DNA from 3 places in the Bacillus luti genome. Region 2 is predicted to be linked to each of the others. Evidence: predicted binding sites of a transcription regulator. Region 2 holds the regulator's gene; each other region holds the start of a gene.
What was found. The regulator LexA, encoded in region 2, represses DNA repair genes until DNA is damaged. The targets are predictions, from matches to a motif close to CGAACATATGTTCG.
Positions count from the first base shown of each region.

Region 1: a site for LexA is predicted at 2,611-2,624, ahead of recN (DNA repair protein RecN). Genes of this name have one in related genera too.
Region 3: a site for LexA is predicted at 1,770-1,783, ahead of recA (recombinase RecA). Genes of this name have one in related genera too.

Region 1 covers NZ_CP040336.1:1,181,486-1,187,915, reverse strand. The annotation lists gene spoIVB (SpoIVB peptidase) at 1-634, opposite strand, end outside; gene recN (DNA repair protein RecN) at 753-2,492, opposite strand; gene argR (arginine repressor ArgR) at 2,759-3,208, opposite strand; gene EUC40_RS06180 (TlyA family RNA methyltransferase) at 3,351-4,190, opposite strand; gene dxs (1-deoxy-D-xylulose-5-phosphate synthase) at 4,194-6,086, opposite strand; gene ispA ((2E,6E)-farnesyl diphosphate synthase) at 6,388-6,430, opposite strand, start outside.
Region 2 covers NZ_CP040336.1:1,680,404-1,686,833, forward strand. The annotation lists gene EUC40_RS08665 (ABC transporter ATP-binding protein) at 1-707, shown strand, start outside; gene EUC40_RS08670 (PadR family transcriptional regulator) at 935-1,258, shown strand; gene EUC40_RS08675 (DUF1700 domain-containing protein) at 1,251-1,793, shown strand; gene EUC40_RS08680 (DUF4097 family beta strand repeat-containing protein) at 1,797-2,597, shown strand; gene lexA (transcriptional repressor LexA) at 2,702-3,322, opposite strand; gene EUC40_RS08690 (YneB family resolvase-like protein) at 3,463-4,119, shown strand; gene EUC40_RS08695 (DUF896 domain-containing protein) at 4,165-4,404, shown strand; gene EUC40_RS08700 (bifunctional metallophosphatase/5'-nucleotidase) at 4,446-6,035, opposite strand; gene EUC40_RS08705 (phosphate/phosphite/phosphonate ABC transporter substrate-binding protein) at 6,215-6,430, shown strand, end outside.
Region 3 covers NZ_CP040336.1:1,566,288-1,572,717, forward strand. The annotation lists gene pgsA (CDP-diacylglycerol--glycerol-3-phosphate 3-phosphatidyltransferase) at 1-448, shown strand, start outside; gene cinA (competence/damage-inducible protein CinA) at 469-1,707, shown strand; gene recA (recombinase RecA) at 1,854-2,885, shown strand; gene rny (ribonuclease Y) at 3,367-4,932, shown strand; gene EUC40_RS08180 (TIGR00282 family metallophosphoesterase) at 5,087-5,881, shown strand; gene spoVS (stage V sporulation protein SpoVS) at 6,031-6,291, shown strand; gene EUC40_RS08190 (dipeptidase) at 6,314-6,430, shown strand, end outside.

The sequences.
Region 1 (6,430 bases), 500 kb from region 2:
TACGATAAGACGATTCACCACTATCTTTTTGTGGTGTTAACTTAGTGCGAATGTATTTTCCATCTCGTAACAAAACAAGATTAAGCGGCTCACCTGTTTCACCACTACTATGAACAAATGGTGCTACATCACTCATTCTTTCAATTGTTTTACCATTAATTTCAGTAATCATATCTCCAATTTGCACGCCTGCTGTTTCACCAGGAGATATTTTACCTTTTTCAGTTTGAATTAAATGATGGCCTACAACAAGTACACCTTTTGTGTTTAATTTCACACCAATCGATTGTCCACCTGGAATAACTTTAAAATCTTTCAGCACTTTTACATTTACTTTTTTCACTGGAAAACCAGCAAGCTGAAACACCATATCTGCTTCACCATTTTGATGAGAATTTACCATAAGTCCTTGTTTTTGTTCGTTCGAACTCACTGTAAATACATGACGATCTGTAGATGAAGCTTGAAAAACGGGTAATGAAGCTATTTCTGATTGTTGCCCTTCAAAAATAACAAGTTGTTTCGGTGATGAAATAAACGTTCGAAGCGGTTTAAAACATCCAATAAAAACTAAAGAAACAAGGAGACAAAGACCTATTATTTTGCGAAATCTTTCTAATTTCAATTTGTTCACTCTCCTCGCTCCTACCCCACATTCAGCCTCTTGGCTTCACTTTTTAATCTCTCCTTGCAATGCTTTATTTATAACCGGAAGAATTAAGAAATCGTCATTTGAGAAAAAAAGCTATCCATTACTGGATAGCCTCTGCTGTCTGTTTAAAATGATGCGCTTGCGTAAGTAACTCTTTCGCATGTTCTGTCGTTAAATCCGTAATTTCCACACCAGAAATCATTCGAGCTATTTCTGTTACTTTATCCTCCATAGTTAAAACAGTAACTGATGTAATTGTCCGATCATTCGCTACCTGTTTTCGAATAAATAAATGTGAATCCGCCATTGAAGCTACTTGAGGTAAGTGCGTAATACAAAGTACTTGCGAGTTTACTGATACACGATAAATCTTCTCCGCAATAGCCTGTGCAACTCGACCACTCACACCTGTATCCACTTCATCAAAAATAACAGACGCAACACCTTGATGCTTAGAAAAAATACTTTTTAAAGCTAAAATAATACGAGATAACTCCCCGCCGGAAGCGACCTTTGAAAGTGGTTTTAGCGGTTCACCTGGGTTCGTTGAAATATAAAATTCCACATGATCATAACCATCCGCCGTCAGTCTTACTGGTGTACCTTCCACAAGAGGTTCTTCTGCATTTCCTTCTCTCTTCATGATTCTCACTTCAAATTTCGTTTTTTCCATATATAATTCTTTTAATTCCTGATGAATGGCATTTGTAAGATGCTCTGCAAGCTCATGACGCATAGTACTTAATAACGTTGCTTCTTGCAGAATAACACTTTCTAATTCCTTTAACTGTTTCTTCGTCGTTTCAATATGAACATCTTTATTTTCAATTGTAAAAATTTCTTGTTCAATTTTATCAGCATACGCTAAAATCTCTTCTACAGTATTTCCATATTTTCTCTTTAACATACGAATTTCATTTAAACGTGTCTCAATTTCATCTAGACGATTCGGATCATATTCCATCATATCGAGCTTTTCTCTAAGTTGATACGCCACTTCTTCTAATAAATAATAGCTATTTGCAATTGAATCATGATTTTCCTGATACACTTCATCTAAATGTGTGATACTCTCCATTTGTCCCATTGCGCTTCTTACATTATCTAATCCTTGTCCGTCAGCACTTAACGAACGATATGCATCACCTAACGCTTTATAAATCTTTTCAAAATTAGAAATTTGCAATCGTTCCTCAATTAATTCATTTTCTTCATCCATCTTTAAATCCGCCTTACGAATTTCTTCATGTTGGAATTGAATTAAATCTAAGCGATGTGCCATTTGTTGTTCATTTTCACTTAACGATTTCAACTGTTTTTTTAATTTCTCGTAGTCAGCGTATACGTTTTGATATATACCTAATTGTTTAACAATACGCTCTCCATCAAAATGATCGAGCATAAATAGGTGACGCTCTTCATTCATTAAATCTTGTGTTTCATGCTGTCCATGAATATCAACAAGCGTTTTCCCAATTTCTTTTAATATACTAAGTGTAACCAGTTTTCCATTTACACGACATACACTCTTTCCGTTTGCAGCGATGTCTCGCTTCAAAATAATCATGCCATCTTCTATTTCTATATCCAATTCTTCTGCCTTTGCAATACATGGATGCTTATCATCTTCAACATAAAATAGCCCTTCTATCTCAGCTTTTTCTGTTCCGTATCGAACAAATTCTGCTGAACCACGGCCACCTACAAGCAAACTAATCGCATCAATAATAATCGATTTCCCGGCCCCTGTTTCACCACTTAAAACCGTTAAACCTTTTTGAAAAGAAATATTTAATGCCTCAATAATAGCAAAGTTTCTAATCGATAATTCCGATAACAATGCCCCATTCACCTCGTTATAAACTAATCCCCTATTAGGGCTTTTCTCAGTTCTTTATTCAAATAGTCATACTATATGTTTTATGTATATATTACTTTTCTAACCCGCTCCATTGTACCAAACATTTGTTTTACGGGTCAATCCACCTATTTTCTTACTTTATTCGAACAAAATATTATATTGCAATTGAAAATACATATTTTTAATCCATAAAAATATCCTGTTTACTTTCCACTTTATAGAGGAAAGTAAACAAGATTTTTTTGTTACAGCATATTTAAGAAACGATCAGAGACAACACCTGTGTCTTCAGGTGTACGGCAAATAATTAAGCAAGTATCATCACCACAGATGGTTCCGATGATCTCATCCCACTCTAAATGATCAATAAGTGCCCCAAGTGAATGAGCGTTACCAGGCAATGTTTTTAGCACAAGCATATGTCCTGCCGTGTCTAATTTTACAAATGAATCCACTAGATTTCGTTTTAATTTTTGCAACGGGTTAAATCGTTGATCTGCTGGCAAGCTATATTTATAGCGACCATCATGTAATGGCACTTTCACTAAGTGCAGCTCTTTAATATCGCGCGATACTGTCGCTTGCGTTACATTAAATCCCTCATTACGTAAAATATCAACTAATTCATCTTGTGTTTCAATTTCTTTGTTCGCAATAATTTCCCTGATTTTAATATGGCGCTGACCTTTATTCATACATTTGCACCTCACACTATCTCTTACCATAGTTTAAACATTGGTATACTTCACTTATTTATGTTAACGTATAATTCGTTACTTGTACACAATTGTTTTTACAATCATTATACAATTACAACAAAAAGAGGAACAACATATGTTATTCCCCTTTTCCTTTTTGTTTTAGAACGTCATGCGCTTCTGTAACAACTTGCTCAACAGAAACTGGAGAATGATTTTCGCCATTCTCACGTTCACCATGCCATTTCAGATGGATTAAAAATTCAATATTACCATCCCCGCCCGTAATTGGTGAGAATGTTAAACCTTCTACATTGTATCCTTCTTTTAAAGCAAAATCGACAATCATTTCTACGACAGCTTCATGTACTTTTCTATCGCGAACGATACCTTTTTTCCCAACTTGCTCTCTTCCAGCTTCAAACTGCGGTTTAATTAACGCTGCTACGTCCCCATTAGGCATTAGCATTGTTTTTAAAACTGGCAATATAAGCTTTAATGATATAAATGAAACATCGATACTAGCAAATTGCGGTAAACCACGTTCTAAATCTGCTGGTGTTACGTAACGGAAGTTTGTTCGTTCCATTACGACAACACGCTCATCTTGACGTAATTTCCACGCAAGTTGATTGTATCCTACATCTAATGCATAAGATAATTTCGCTCCATTTTGAAGCGCACAATCCGTAAAGCCACCAGTTGATGAACCAATATCTATCATAACTTTATCTTGTAAATCAAGATGGAATGTCTCTAATGCCTTTTCAAGTTTATAACCACCACGGCTTACGTACGGCATAACTTGTCCCTTCACCGTAATTTCTGTATCTTGTGGGATTTTCTCTCCTGGCTTATCAAGTCTCATCTCATTTGCATATACAAGACCTGCCATAATGGCGCGTTTTGCTTTCTCACGTGTTTCTATAAGTCCTCGCTCTACTAATAGTACGTCTACTCTTTCTTTTTTTGCACTCATTTGTTACGCCCTTTTTTGTTTTGATGGAATCATTGTATGAATACGGTCTACAACTGCTTCTGTCGTTAAACCAATTTCTTCTAATAATTTTGTTACACTACCATGCTCTATGAAACGATCCGGAATACCCATTCGTTCAATTAATGTACTATGGTACCCATTCTCAGATGCAAATTCAACTACTCCTGTTCCAAAACCACCGATTAAACAAGCTTCTTCAATCGTTAAAATCGGTATATTTTTTCCTAAGAGATCATGTAAATATGCTTCATCCATCGGTTTAATAAAGCGAGCGTTCACTACTTTCACTGAAACTCCAGCTTTTTCAAGACGCTCAGCTGCTTCCATTGCCATTGGTATTGTCGTACCAAACGTTAAAATAGCCGCTTGTGTACCTTCTTTTAACGTTTCCCATGAACCGATTGGAATCGCCTTTAATTCTTCATCCATATGAACACCAAGTCCATTACCACGCGCATAACGTAATGCGATTGGTCCATCTTCATATTGCATCGCCGTATATACTAAATGTTGCCCTTCATTTTCATCTTTTGGCATCATAATTACTATATTCGGCAAGTGACGTAAGAATGAGATGTCAAATACACCTTGATGCGTTTCACCATCTGCGCCTACTAAACCAGAGCGATCGATTCCGATGAAAACATTTAAATTTTGGCGGCATATATCATGAACAACTTGATCATATGCTCTTTGTAAAAATGTTGAATAAATCGCTAAGAATGGCTTCATACCTTGCGTTGCCATACCCGCTGCCATTGTTGTAGCATGCTGTTCTGCAATACCTACATCAATCATACGATCCGGGAATTCTTTTTGGAATTTCTCAAGTTTCGATCCAACAGGCATTGCAGGTGTAATTGCAACGATACGCTCGTCCGTTCTCGCTAGCTTAAGTACTGTTTCACTAACAACAGCACTCCATGCTGGTGCAACTTCTTTCGGTTTAACGAAGTCACCTGATTCAATTTTATAAGGTCCTGTTCCATGCCAAGTTCCTATAACATCACTCTCAGCTGGTTTATAACCTTTTCCTTTTTTCGTAATAACATGAACAAGCACTGGGCCTTTTGTTTTCTTTGCATATTGCAACGTTTCGAATAGCTTTTCATAATCGTGTCCATCGACTGGACCTAAGTATGTAAAGCCTAACTCTTCAAAAAAGACGCCAGATACGAGTAAATATTTAAGACTATCTTTTATTTTCTCTGCTGTCGCAGCAACTTTCCCACCGACTGCTGGGATTTTCTTTAATATATACTCTAGTTCGTCTTTTACCCAATGGTATTTTCCCGCGGTACGTAGACGTCCAAGTACATTATGAAGCGCACCAACGTTTGGTGCAATTGACATTTCATTGTCATTCAAAATAACAATCATGTCTGTTTTTTCATGTCCAATATGGTTCAATGCCTCTAAAGCCATTCCGCCTGTTAAAGCACCATCTCCAATGATTGGTATAACATATTCTTTCGTTTTCTTTAAATCACGTGCTAAAGCCATTCCCATTGCAGCAGATAATGATGTCGAGCTATGGCCCGTTTCCCATACATCGTGCTCACTCTCGCAACGTTTTGGGAAACCACATAGTCCTTGATATTGCCTTAATGTGCCGAATTCTTTTGCACGTCCTGTTAAAATTTTATGTACATAGGATTGATGTCCTACGTCCCATAAAAATTTATCTTTCGGACTATCAAATAATTTATGCAGAGCAATTGTGAGTTCTACTACACCTAAATTAGGTGCAATATGTCCACCTGTTTGAGAGAGCTCTTCAATTAAAAACTTACGAATATCCTCACTCAATCCCTCTAGTTCACTGATAGACATATCTTTCAAAAAACTAGGGTTTTGAATTTGCGTTAGATCCACATGGATCACTCACTTTCATTTCATAATCTGTCAACATGTCAAATACTATAAGAAACATTTACACAACACAAGAAATTCTCTTTTTTATTTTTCATCTTGTTTTGCTATTAACCAGTCTATTGTGCCCTAATCTTATTATAAACCATATTTCTTTAGGCGATGAAAAAAATAGCCGCTAACACGAAGTGATAACGGCAATGTAATCTACATATATTTTTGCCAATAACAAGAAAAGAAAAACCTTTTCCTACATTTATATCATAAAATGATAAATGACTCAACAAATGAAAACGCTGTTATATTAGTTATTACGTTTTGCAATCAAGTCGCAAATAGATACTAGA
Region 2 (6,430 bases):
ATAATAAGCAAGAATCTTTATACGCACTTCAAAATATTAATGTGCAAATTCCAATAAATAGTATGACGGCTATTGTGGGGCATTCTGGTGCTGGGAAGAGTACATTAATTGATGTTTTAATGGGCTTGATCCAGCCAGAAAAAGGTCAAGTGTTAATAGATGGTACTCCTCTTACAACTGATAATTTATTGTCCTTAAGGCGGGCTATTAGCTATGTACCACAAGATCCGTTCTTATTTAATGCAAGCATTAGAGAAAATTTATTAATGATTGAACCGAATGCAAGTGAAGAACAAATTTGGGATGCATTAGAGTTTGCAGCTGCTGCTGAATTTGTACGAACGCTTCCAAATGGGCTTGACACACTGATTGGAGATCGGGGGGTAAGACTTTCGGGCGGTGAACGCCAACGGCTTGTACTAGCACGGGCAATTTTAAGACAGCCATCCATTTTAGTATTAGATGAAGCTACGAGTGCATTAGATACTGAAAATGAAGTAAAGATCCAATCAGCCATAGAACGATTGAAAGGAACAATGACTATTGTTGTTATTGCACATCGTTTATCTACTATACGCAATGCCGATCAAGTTATTGTCTTAGGAAAAGGTGAAATTGTCCAAAAAGGTGAATTTAATCAATTGGCTAAAGAGAGAAAAGGTGTATTTCGAAATTTATTAGGGTCACAAATGGAAGTTGGTTCATAGAGGAGAAAGAGTGGGGGAGTTTTGTATTCATATAGTTCAAATCGAATAAAAGCCCAAATAATGCTCAGCTATATTATGACCGTATTCGGGCTTTTATTTGTGCGGTTTCTACATTTAGGGAATAAACATAAATGAGTACCTTGCAATAAACAGTACCAAGTGGTATATTATGGATAAATAAGCTACTGTTTATTGAACAGTACTGTGGCGAGAAAGGAGGACTGCAATTGAACGTTCAATTTAAAAAAGGTGTGTTAGAACTATGTGTTTTGGCACTTGTGAAACGTAAAGATAGTTATGGCTATGAACTTGTTCAGCAAATCTCAAATAAATTTTTAATATCGGAAGGGTCTGTGTATCCATTATTGCGTCGTTTAACGAAAGAGGGATATTTTCAAACGTATTTAAAAGAGTCTACCGAGGGACCGCCTCGTAAATATTATCAGTTAACGGAGCAAGGGGAGATGCAACTTAAGTTATTGGTAACAGAGTGGCGAGATTTTGCGAGAGGTGTACAAGAAATTATTGAAGGGGTGAATTGGGATGAATAAAGAACAGTTTCTCAGGGAATTATCGAATCAGCTTAGAAAACTACCAGAAGAAGAACGGCAGGATATTTTGTTTGATTATGAAGAGCATTTTCAATTTGGAATAGAAGAAGGGAAAACTGAATCGGAAATAATAAAAGGGTTAGGTTCTCCGAAAACAATTGCAAAAGATTTACTTGCAATGTATCGATTTGATGAGATGAAAAAAGATCCTTCAACTTCAAATGTGACAAGAGCTGTTATGGCAGCGATTGGACTTAGTTTGTTTAATTTTATTATTGTTTTAGGACCATTAATTGCAATTGTTGCTTTTATATTTTCCTTTTGGGTCGGTGGTATTGCGAGTGTAGTGACGCCATTTTTCGTTATTATAAAAGTATTTATGAGCACTTTTATATGGTTGGATCTTTTCGTTAGTATAACATTTGTTGGAGTAGGTTTGTTGTTATGTATTATCGCTTATTATAGTACGAAGTGGTTTAAGAGATTATGCGTACGATACGTAATGTGGAACTTCAAAATGATAAAAGGGGAGTAGATGATGAAAAAAATATTGTTCGTAGCTATCGCTTGTATCGTTGTTGGAGTAATAGGGATTTCGCAAACGTATAAAAAAGCAGTAGCAAATGTAGAGAAAGGAAATAAGGAAGAGGTTATTAAAAACGAAGCGTTAAAAAACGTAGAAGTTGATTTAGATGCTGGAGATATTGTTATCCAAAAATCTCCGGATTCCTCTTTTTATGTGAAGCAAACAGGGGATTTGCGGAAACAGGAGATTCGTATTGCTGAAGAGGGTGACGCATTAAAAATTATAGGGGGAAGGGAAAAGGGCGATTCGTTTGATTTTTCATTTTACAACTTCGGATTTCAAACACCTACATTGACTCTATTTGTACCTGAACGTTTTTATGAAGAAATAAAAGTAAAATCATCCGCTGGACAAATAGAAATCAGTGATGTGAAAAGTGACCGTGTAAGTGTCGAGACATTTGCTGGAGAAGTAGATTTGAAACATGTCACAGCTAAGAGTGTGGAAGGATCCACGAAAGCTGGTGAGCTGAGTTTTAAAAAGGTAATAGGGAAAGTAACGGCGAAAACGGCTAGTGGGGAAGTGTATATTATGGATCATGATCCTAAATATGATGTAGAGGCAAGTTCAACTGCTGGAGATGTAGAGATTACTTTATTGGAAAAACCACAAGATGCAATTATAAGTGGGCAAAGCGCTGCCGGAGATGTAACAATTTTTAATGAAGAAAATCAAAACGTAACGATTGGTAATGGCAGTAAAAAGATTAATGGTAAAACCGCTGCTGGAGATGTGACTATAGAAGTGCGTTAATGCAGGATAGATAATATGTGCGTTTTGGAATTAGATTCTATCAAAATATAAAAAGAAGATAGTCACCTATATAAATAAGGTGATTATCTTCTTTTTATTATTTTTTAATGTAAATCACGATATACACCAATTACTTTTCCGATAACTGATACTTGTTTTAAAATGATAGGCTCTAATGAAGAGTTTTCCGGCTGTAGACGGAAGTGGTCTTTTTCTTTATAAAAGCGTTTAACCGTTGCTTCGTTGTCTTCTGTTAAAGCTACTACAATTTCACCGTTGTATGCAGACTGTTGTTGGCGAACAACAACTAAATCACCATCAAATATACCAGCGTCAATCATACTATCTCCAGAAATACGTAACATGAACACTTGATCTGCTCCAGCAACAATGCTAGCTGGAAGTGGGAAGTGATCTTCTACACTCTCAACTGCCGTAATTGGTAATCCAGCAGTAACTTTTCCGATGATAGGAACTTGAATAACAGATTGTGTTTCTGCATCCATTCGATCGTCACCTAAAATTTCAATTGCTCGTGGTTTTGTTGGATCGCGTCGAATATATCCTTTTTCTTCTAGTCGTGATAAATGTCCGTGCACTGTAGAACTAGAAGCGAGGCCGACTGCTTGACCGATTTCACGTACGGAAGGTGGATATCCTTTTTCTTGTACTTTTAGCTTAATAAAGTCGAGAATGTCTTGCTGGCGTTTCGTTAACTTTTCCATGTTTTCTAACACCTCGTTTTCTTTCATTTTTCTTATTAATTAGTATAACATGTGAAAAAACATTCTACAAACATAAGTTCGAACAAAAGGCGAATTTATGTTACACTGAAGGGAAATAATAGTGAGGAAGAGGGTTCATAATGAATGCAATTATTTATGCACGTGTGAGTACAACAAAAGAAGCACAGGAAACATCATTATTACGTCAAAAAGATGAATTATTGCATTTAGCTGAGCGCTATCAAATGAATGTTATAAAAGTAATTGAAGAGCAGGCTAGTGGTTATACAATTGAACGTGACGGTATATTAGAAGTGTTGGATACAATTCGAGACGAACAAATTGATGTGCTACTTATACAAGATGAAACGCGCCTCGGTAGGGGGAATGCGAAAATTGCATTAATGCACTGTTTACATAAAGAGGGAATCAAAGTGTATACACATACTCATAATGGTGAATTACAGCTTTCGGATTCTGATTCGATGGTGTTAGATATAATTGGGATTGTTGAAGAGTATCAAAGAAAGATTCATAACTTGAAAATTAAACGTGGCATGCAACGCGCAGTAGAAAAGGGCTATCGTCCAGAAAATAATTTAAAAAATCGTAATTTAAGCGTAGGCCGAGAGAAAAAAGAGGTGCCAATTGAAGAAATTGTACGCTTACGCAAAAGTGAACTTACTTTCGAAGAAATTGCGGCAACGCTTCGTGGATTTGGTCATAATGTTTCAAAAGCGACTGTACATCGTAGATATGTAGAGTATACAAAGCAATTGCTTGATAAAGAAGAGTAACTATTGTATGATAATAATCAGTTTTGATTAGAAGGGGGATTCGAGATGATTAATCACGAACTCGTTGAACGCATTAACTTCTTAGCGAAAAAAGCAAAAGCTGAAGGTTTAACTGAAGAAGAACAACGTGAGCGTCAATCGCTACGTGAACAATATTTAAAAGGATTTCGTCAAAATATGTTAAACGAACTTAAAGGGATTAAAGTTGTTAACGAAGAAGGTACAGATGTTACACCGACGAAATTAAAAGCTTTAAAAAAGCAAGATAATGCAAAATTAAACTAAAAGATGGGCGTAGCTGCCCATCTTTTTTATTGTTAATTTCGTTATTTAATAACTTTCCAGTTATTATTTTGCGTTGCTTCTATCCTTTTATGTTTCAATATATAGTTAGCGATAAGTTCAGACATATCTGTTGGTATGTCTTTTATTACTGGCTTATTTTGAAACATAAAAAAGTTCCCTCCGCCACTTGCGCGATAATTATTCATAACGACGTCATATTCTTCCGTCATATTTAGAGGAGCGCCTTTATACTGTAAAGATTCTACTCTCTCGCCAATTGGTTTGGAAATGTTTAATACGTACGAAATTCCTTCCCACATATCGTAATTATAGTGTTGCGGCTTTGGTTCTATGTAGGTAGGATTTACGATGATGGTTCCATCTACATTTAATGTGAAATAAGAAGCAGAGAGTTCAAGGGCATCTTTTATATCCGCTCCAGTTATTCTAATTACTTTTAATGTATTTGGATAAATATAATTAGAAACGATGTCACGCATTGTTACATATTTCGGGAAACCTGGAGATGTATTATGGAATAAGCTTGTACAAGAAATGGAAACGTTAGCTATATCCATTTGTATTTTATTTATAAATTCAATAAATGGATGATCTTGCAAACGAGTTTGCATAACATCTGAAATTTGCATGTCCCCATGAATGATTCCGATAGGTTGATCAAGCCATTTTTGTGTATTCTCTTCATAATCAGATGCTAAGGAAAGAACATCTGGATCTGCCTCAATTCCTTGCACCGTCAACAACTCTGAATAACTTTCTTTTTTAATCCACTTCTGTTCCATTCTTTCGAAGGTTACGGTTATTTTTCCAACTGATTGCCCATTACATCCAGTCTGTAAAATTGTTACACCGTTAGCCATTGTGCGAGAAATTTCTCGGTGTTGGTGTCCTGTTAATAAAATATCTATACCTTCAATTTCATGACATATTGCATATCCTTGGTTCTCGCCTGTTAACACTTCAGTTGGTACTCCGGTCTGTAAATCACGTTCAAATCCTCCGTGATAGGCTACGACTAGTAAATCTGGTTTTTCGTGTTCGTGGATGTAAGCAACCCATTTTTTTGTAGTTTCCAGTGCATCTTCAAAATGTAAGTCTTGAATATGAAGGGGTTGTTCCCAGTTTGGGATGTAATGTGTTGTTACTCCTAAAATAGCAATTTTTATATTCTCTTCAATATGTTTGATGATGTAAGGTTTCCCGAAATAGGGTGCTTTTATGTTTTTATCTAAAATGTTTGCTGATAAGTACGGGAAGTTTGCAGTTTCTACAGCGTGATTTAATATATCCATTCCATAATTAAATTCATGATTTCCGATAATTGCAGCATCGTAACTTATATAGTTGGCTAATAAGGACATTGGATTTTTCTTATCTTTTTCGTATGTAGCGTAATGGTAAGTAAATGGTGTTCCTTGAATGAAGTCCCCATTATCGATTAAAAGAACGTTTTTATTTTTGGAACGTTCTTTTTTTATAAGGGTAGAAATTTTAGCTAAACCAATTTCTGCTTTGGAATTATCTTGGTAGTGAATTGGATAAACAGTACCATGTATATCACTTGTTAATAAGATGTTTAAAGTTACAATTTGATTTTGATTCAACATCATTCACCTTTTCTATTGTTATCTTCATGTTAATCATATCAAAAATATGAAGGGAATTTTAATGTGAATGTATAGAGTGTGTAAAGATTCTGTAAATAGACAATTATTTGTGAAAATGTGTGATATATTTCTTCATGTTTACGGAAGGTTATTTTATAACAACAAAAAATGGAGGCATTAACATGTTGAAAAAAGTTTTTGCAATGGGTACAACAGTTGTACTAGCAGCGGGATTATTAAGTGGCTGTGGAACGAAGGAATCAAGTGCAAGTAAAAATGAAGATACAAAAAAAGGGTATGTACCGAAGACGTTAAATGTTCAATTTGTTCCTTCTCAAAATGCAGATACGTTAGAAGCTAAGGCAAAACCGTTGGAAAAGTTATTAAGTGATAAATTA
Region 3 (6,430 bases), 110 kb from region 2:
AGGAGCACTTATCTTTATTGTTGCTTCAGCTACAGATTGGATCGATGGACATTACGCAAGAAAGTATAATCTTGTAACGAATTTAGGGAAATTTCTTGACCCGTTAGCGGATAAATTACTTGTTTCAGCGGCACTTATTACGTTAGTAGAGATGCAATATGTACCTGCTTGGATTGTTATTGTAATTATAAGCCGTGAGTTTGCAGTAACAGGTTTACGCCTTGTACTTGCTGGAACAGGAGAAGTAGTTGCAGCAAATCAGCTAGGGAAAATTAAGACTTGGACTCAAATTATCGCGATTGCAGCATATTTATTACACGATGTACCTTTAAATTTAATCCATATTCCCGTTGCTGATATTTTTATATGGATTGCATTATTCTTTACTGTTATTTCAGGATGGGATTATTTCTGGAAAAATAGAGCTGCTTTTGTAAACTCAAAATAGAAGTTTATGGGGGAATTGGGATGAATGCTGAGATTATTGCGGTTGGAACTGAATTATTACTTGGACAAATTGCAAATACAAATGCCCAGTTTTTATCTGAAAAGTTAGCTTCAATCGGAATTAACGTGTACTACCATACTGTAGTTGGGGATAATAACAAACGATTACAGCAGGCGATTGAAGTTGCGGAAGAACGTGCGGACATGCTTATTTTTACAGGTGGATTAGGCCCGACAAAAGATGATTTGACGAAGGAAACAATTGCGTCTAGCTTAGGAGAAGAGCTTGTATATGATGAAAAGGCATTAGCATCAATAAGCGATTATTTTAAGCGTACAGGTCGTGAGTTCACTGAAAATAATAAAAAGCAGGCACTTGTTTTGAATGGAGCAACTGTATTTGCCAATGATCACGGTATGGCGCCTGGTATGGGGTTAAATAAGAACGGAAAAGTTTATATTTTGTTACCAGGACCACCGAAAGAAATGAAGCCGATGTATGTAAGTTATGTAGAGCCTTTTTTACGTAACTTTACAACGGGAGAAAACATTTATTCTCGTGTGCTTCGCTTCTTCGGGATTGGGGAATCTCAATTAGAGGTGAAAGTTCAAGATTTAATTGATGGACAAACGAACCCGACAATCGCCCCACTCGCAAATGATGGAGAAGTGACATTACGTTTAACTGCAAAGCATCAAAATGCTGAGGAAGCGGAGAAACTCATTCAGCGTATAGAAGATTTGATTTTAGAAAGAGTAGGAGAATTTTTCTACGGATATGACCAAGAATTTCTCCATTATAAGGCAATAGAGTTATTGAAGAAAAAAGAATTAACTTTAGCTTGTGCGGAAAGTTTAACAGGTGGTCTTTTCGGAAATCAAGTAACAGAAATTTCGGGTGTATCTTCCGTATTTAAAGGCGGTGTCATTTGTTATCATAATGATGTGAAGCAGCATGTTTTGCATGTGCCTGAAGAAATATTGCATACGGATGGTGCAGTTAGTAAAGAATGTGCTCGTTATCTTGCTGAAAATGTTAAAGAATTATTAAAAGCGGATATCGGAATTAGTTTCACTGGGGTAGCAGGACCAGATACTTCAGAACATAAAGAGCCGGGAACAGTATTTGTTGGATTGGCGATTAAGGATGAACAAACTGTAGTCTTTTCTCTTAATTTAAGCGGAAGTCGTCAACAAATTAGGGAACGCTCAGCAAAATATGGATTTTATCATTTGTATAAAAAGCTAGAAGAGATATAAATCTCTTTTAGCTTTTTTTTTAATGGTTAAATGCAGTTTTATTTAATGGAAAATAAAAAAATCGAATAAATGTTCGATTTTTGTTGGCAAATTGAATTGAAAATAGGTATAATAAGATTAGCAATTCAGTTAAGGAGGAATTTTGAATGAGTGATCGTCAAGCGGCATTAGATATGGCGTTAAAACAAATAGAGAAGCAATTCGGTAAAGGTTCAATTATGAAATTAGGAGAACAAGCGGAGCGTAGAGTTTCTACAATTTCAAGTGGTTCTTTAGCACTTGATGTGGCACTAGGGGTAGGCGGATACCCACGTGGCCGTATTATTGAAATTTACGGACCTGAAAGTTCAGGTAAAACAACAGTTTCATTACACGCAATCGCTGAAGTACAGCGTCAAGGTGGACAAGCAGCGTTCATTGATGCGGAGCATGCGATGGATCCTGTATATGCACAAAAATTAGGCGTTAACATAGATGAATTACTATTATCACAACCTGATACAGGGGAGCAAGGTTTAGAAATCGCAGAAGCACTTGTACGAAGTGGTGCGGTTGATATTATTGTAATTGACTCTGTAGCAGCTCTTGTACCGAAAGCTGAGATTGAAGGAGACATGGGTGACTCACACGTAGGTTTACAAGCTCGTTTAATGTCTCAAGCACTTCGTAAACTTTCAGGTGCAATTAATAAATCAAAAACAATCGCAATCTTTATTAACCAAATTCGTGAAAAAGTTGGGGTTATGTTTGGGAACCCAGAAACAACTCCAGGTGGTCGTGCGTTGAAATTCTATTCAACAGTTCGTCTTGAAGTACGTCGTGCGGAGCAATTAAAGCAAGGTAACGACATCGTTGGTAATAAAACGAAAGTAAAAGTAGTTAAGAATAAAGTAGCACCACCATTCCGTGTTGCTGAAGTTGATATTATGTACGGAGAAGGTATTTCAAGAGAAGGTGAAATCTTAGATATGGCTTCTGAACTTGATATCGTTCAAAAGAGTGGTGCTTGGTACTCTTATAATGAAGAGCGTTTAGGGCAAGGTCGTGAAAATTCGAAGCAATTCTTAAAAGAGAATACGGATTTAAGAGAGGAAATTGCCTTCTTTGTTCGTGATCATCACGGAATTGGTGAAGACTCTGGTGTGGAAGACGCGGAAGATTCAAATCTTCAAGATTAAAAAATAAAAGACACGGTCCCGTGTCTTTTATTTTTAATTATTATGAAAGCGTTGTATATCGTTGGAGAGAAAATATTTAATCTGCTTAAAAGGCTATGTATAAAGAGGAATATATGCATGTTTTATATGAATAAACTGGAATTTACTAAGGTTTTCCAGGATAATATGCTGTCTGCTTTTTAAATTCATATATGAATTAGGGCTGAAGGTAAAGAAAGTAAAAGTAGACAACGCTTGACAATGAAAATTGCGATAGATACAATGAGAATGTATATTTTTTCTTATATACGAAACACTCTTCTCAAGAAGAGAAGTAATATTCGGAGTAAGACTTAAATCTTGCCGAAATAATAATATGACATTTTAATTGTGAAATGAAGAAAGTCCCTTAAAAAAGTGGGGCGACGGTCTTTGCTGTATGTTGGTATTCAATGTACATGCCGACAGTCTTTTTTCATTCATAGCAAGGGGAGGTGAAATCATGAGTAGTACTACAGTTTGGATACTCATCTCCATTTTGCTTGCAACAGTCGGTGCAGTTGTTGGCTTTTTTGTTCGAAAGTCTATTGCTGAAGCGAAGATTAATGGTGCAGCTAATGAAGCGAAACGTATTATAGACGAAGCGAATCGTGAGGCTGAAGCACTTAAGAAAGAAGCGCTTTTAGAAGCAAAGGATGAAATTCATACACTTCGTACAGAAGCTGAATTAGAAATTCGTGACCGTAGAAGCGAATTACAAAAACAAGAAAATCGTTTAATGCAAAAAGAAGAGAACCTTGATCGTAAAGACGAAACGCTCGATAAACGCGAGCTACAGTTAGAAAAGAAAGAGGATTCTCTTGTAGCGAGACAACAACAGATTGAAGAGTTGGAAAGCAAAGTGGGAGAGTTAGTTCAAAAGCAACAAACAGAATTAGAGCGCATTTCCAATCTGACACGCGAACAAGCGAAAGCAATTATTCTTGGTAAAGTAGAAAGTGAAGTTTCTCATGAAATTGCCGTAATGGTAAAAGAAAGTGAAGTTCGTGCGAAAGAAGAAGCGGATAAGAAAGCAAAAGAAATCTTATCTCTTGCAATGCAAAGATGTGCAGCTGATCATGTTGCTGAAACAACCGTTTCGGTTGTAAATCTTCCAAATGACGAAATGAAGGGACGTATTATCGGACGTGAAGGTCGAAATATTCGTACGTTAGAGACGTTAACAGGTATTGACCTAATTATCGATGATACACCAGAAGCGGTTATCCTTTCTGGATTCGATCCAATTCGTCGTGAAACAGCTCGTATCGCTCTTGATAAACTAGTACAGGACGGACGTATTCACCCAGCACGTATTGAAGAAATGGTCGAAAAATCAAGACGTGAAGTGGACGAGTATATTCGCGAAGTCGGAGAGCAAACAACGTTTGAAGTGGGTGTTCACGGTTTACATCCAGATTTAATTAAGATTTTAGGTCGTTTAAAGTACCGTACAAGTTACGGACAAAACGTCTTAAAACACTCTATGGAAGTTGCATATTTAACTGGACTTATGGCGGCAGAGCTTGGTGAGGATGAAAAACTAGCAAGACGTGCTGGTCTATTACATGATATCGGTAAAGCGATTGATCATGAAGTAGAAGGTAGCCACGTTGAAATTGGTGTCGAACTCGCAACGAAGTATAAAGAGCATCCTGTAGTTATAAACAGTATTGCATCTCACCATGGGGACACAGAACCAACTTCTATCATTGCAGTTTTAGTTGCAGCAGCGGATGCATTATCAGCTGCAAGACCTGGCGCTCGTAGTGAAACACTTGAGAACTATATTCGTCGTCTTGAAAAGTTAGAAGAGATTTCAGAGTCTTATGAAGGCGTAGAAAAATCTTTCGCAATTCAAGCAGGACGAGAAGTTCGTATTCTGGTAAAACCAGATACAATTGATGATTTAGAAGCTCATCGTTTAGCTCGTGATATTCGAAAACGTATTGAAAATGAACTGGATTACCCAGGACATATTAAAGTAACTGTTATTCGTGAAACACGTGCAGTGGAATACGCAAAATAAAGTGGTGAAACACCACTTTATTTTTTTGTGTTGGAATTGGTTAAAATAAAGGAAATTAGCATACAAGTGAAACAAACTTATCATACATATATTGTAAGGGAATCACTTGAAGCTATAGTAATAAAAAATGTAGTACATAGGAAGGGTAAGACATATGAGAATATTATTTGTTGGGGATGTAGTAGGATCTCCTGGTAGAGGTATGATTCAACAATACGTACCGGCATTAAAGAAGAAATATACACCTACAGTAACCATTATTAATGGAGAAAATGCAGCAGGTGGACGTGGAATTACGGAAAAAATATATCGAAACTTTTTAGAATGCGGGGCACAAGCGGTTACACTTGGAAACCACGCTTGGGATAACCGTGAAGTATTTGAATTTATTGATGATGCAAAATATCTTGCAAGACCAGCTAACTTCCCAGAAGGAACTCCAGGAAAAGGGCTTATCTTTGTGAACTGTAATGGAACAGAAGTGGCAGTTATTAACTTACAAGGACGTACATTCCTTCCTCCAATTGATTGCCCATTCCGTAAAGTGGATGAATTAATAAACATTGCAAAAAAACGTACGAATATTATCTTTATTGATTTCCATGCGGAAACTACAAGTGAAAAACAAGCGTTAGGTTGGTATGTTGATGGTCGTGCTACAGCAGTAGTAGGTACACATACACATGTTCCTACAGCAGATAATCGTATTTTACCAAGCGGAACGGCATATATCACAGATGTTGGTATGACAGGGCCTTACGATGGAATTTTAGGTATGGATCGAGAAGCAGTATTGAAGAAGTTTTTAACAAACTTACCAGTACGATTTGAAGTGACAAGTGGTAGAACACAATTAAGCGCAGTGCTAGTTGATGTGGATCCTAATACAGGAAAAGCTAAGAAAATTCAGCGTATCTTAATTAATGATGATCAACCATTTTTTGAGTAATTTCTAGGTGGAAATTAGAAAAGTTATTATTTTTTAATTTTTTAGAAAAATTACAGAAATTTAGCAGGAATACGCGTCATTCCTCGTGAATATAAGTTAAAGTGAAATAATTGCTAATACTTTTTATAGAAACGAGGAGGAAACGCGGAATGGAAATATTAAAAGTTAAAGCAACGTCGGTCCCTAATTCTGTAGCTGGTGCACTTGCAGGTGTTATTCGCGAACGCGGAACAGCAGAAATTCAAGCCATTGGTGCAGGTGCATTGAACCAAGCGGTAAAGGCAGTAGCAATTGCAAGAGGATTTGTAGCGCCTAGTGGTTTGGACCTGATTTGTATCCCAGCGTTCACAGATATTATGATTGATGGGGAAGAGCGTACAGCAATAAAATTAATTGTAGAACCTCGTTAAGTTTAAACAACCTGTTTGCAGTATGCAAACAGGTTGTTTTTATAATGGAGGAATGGAAATGAAAATTTTTGATGCTCATTGTGATGTACTCTTTCAGTTATGGAGTGCACAGGGGAAAAAGGATTTTAAAAACGATCCG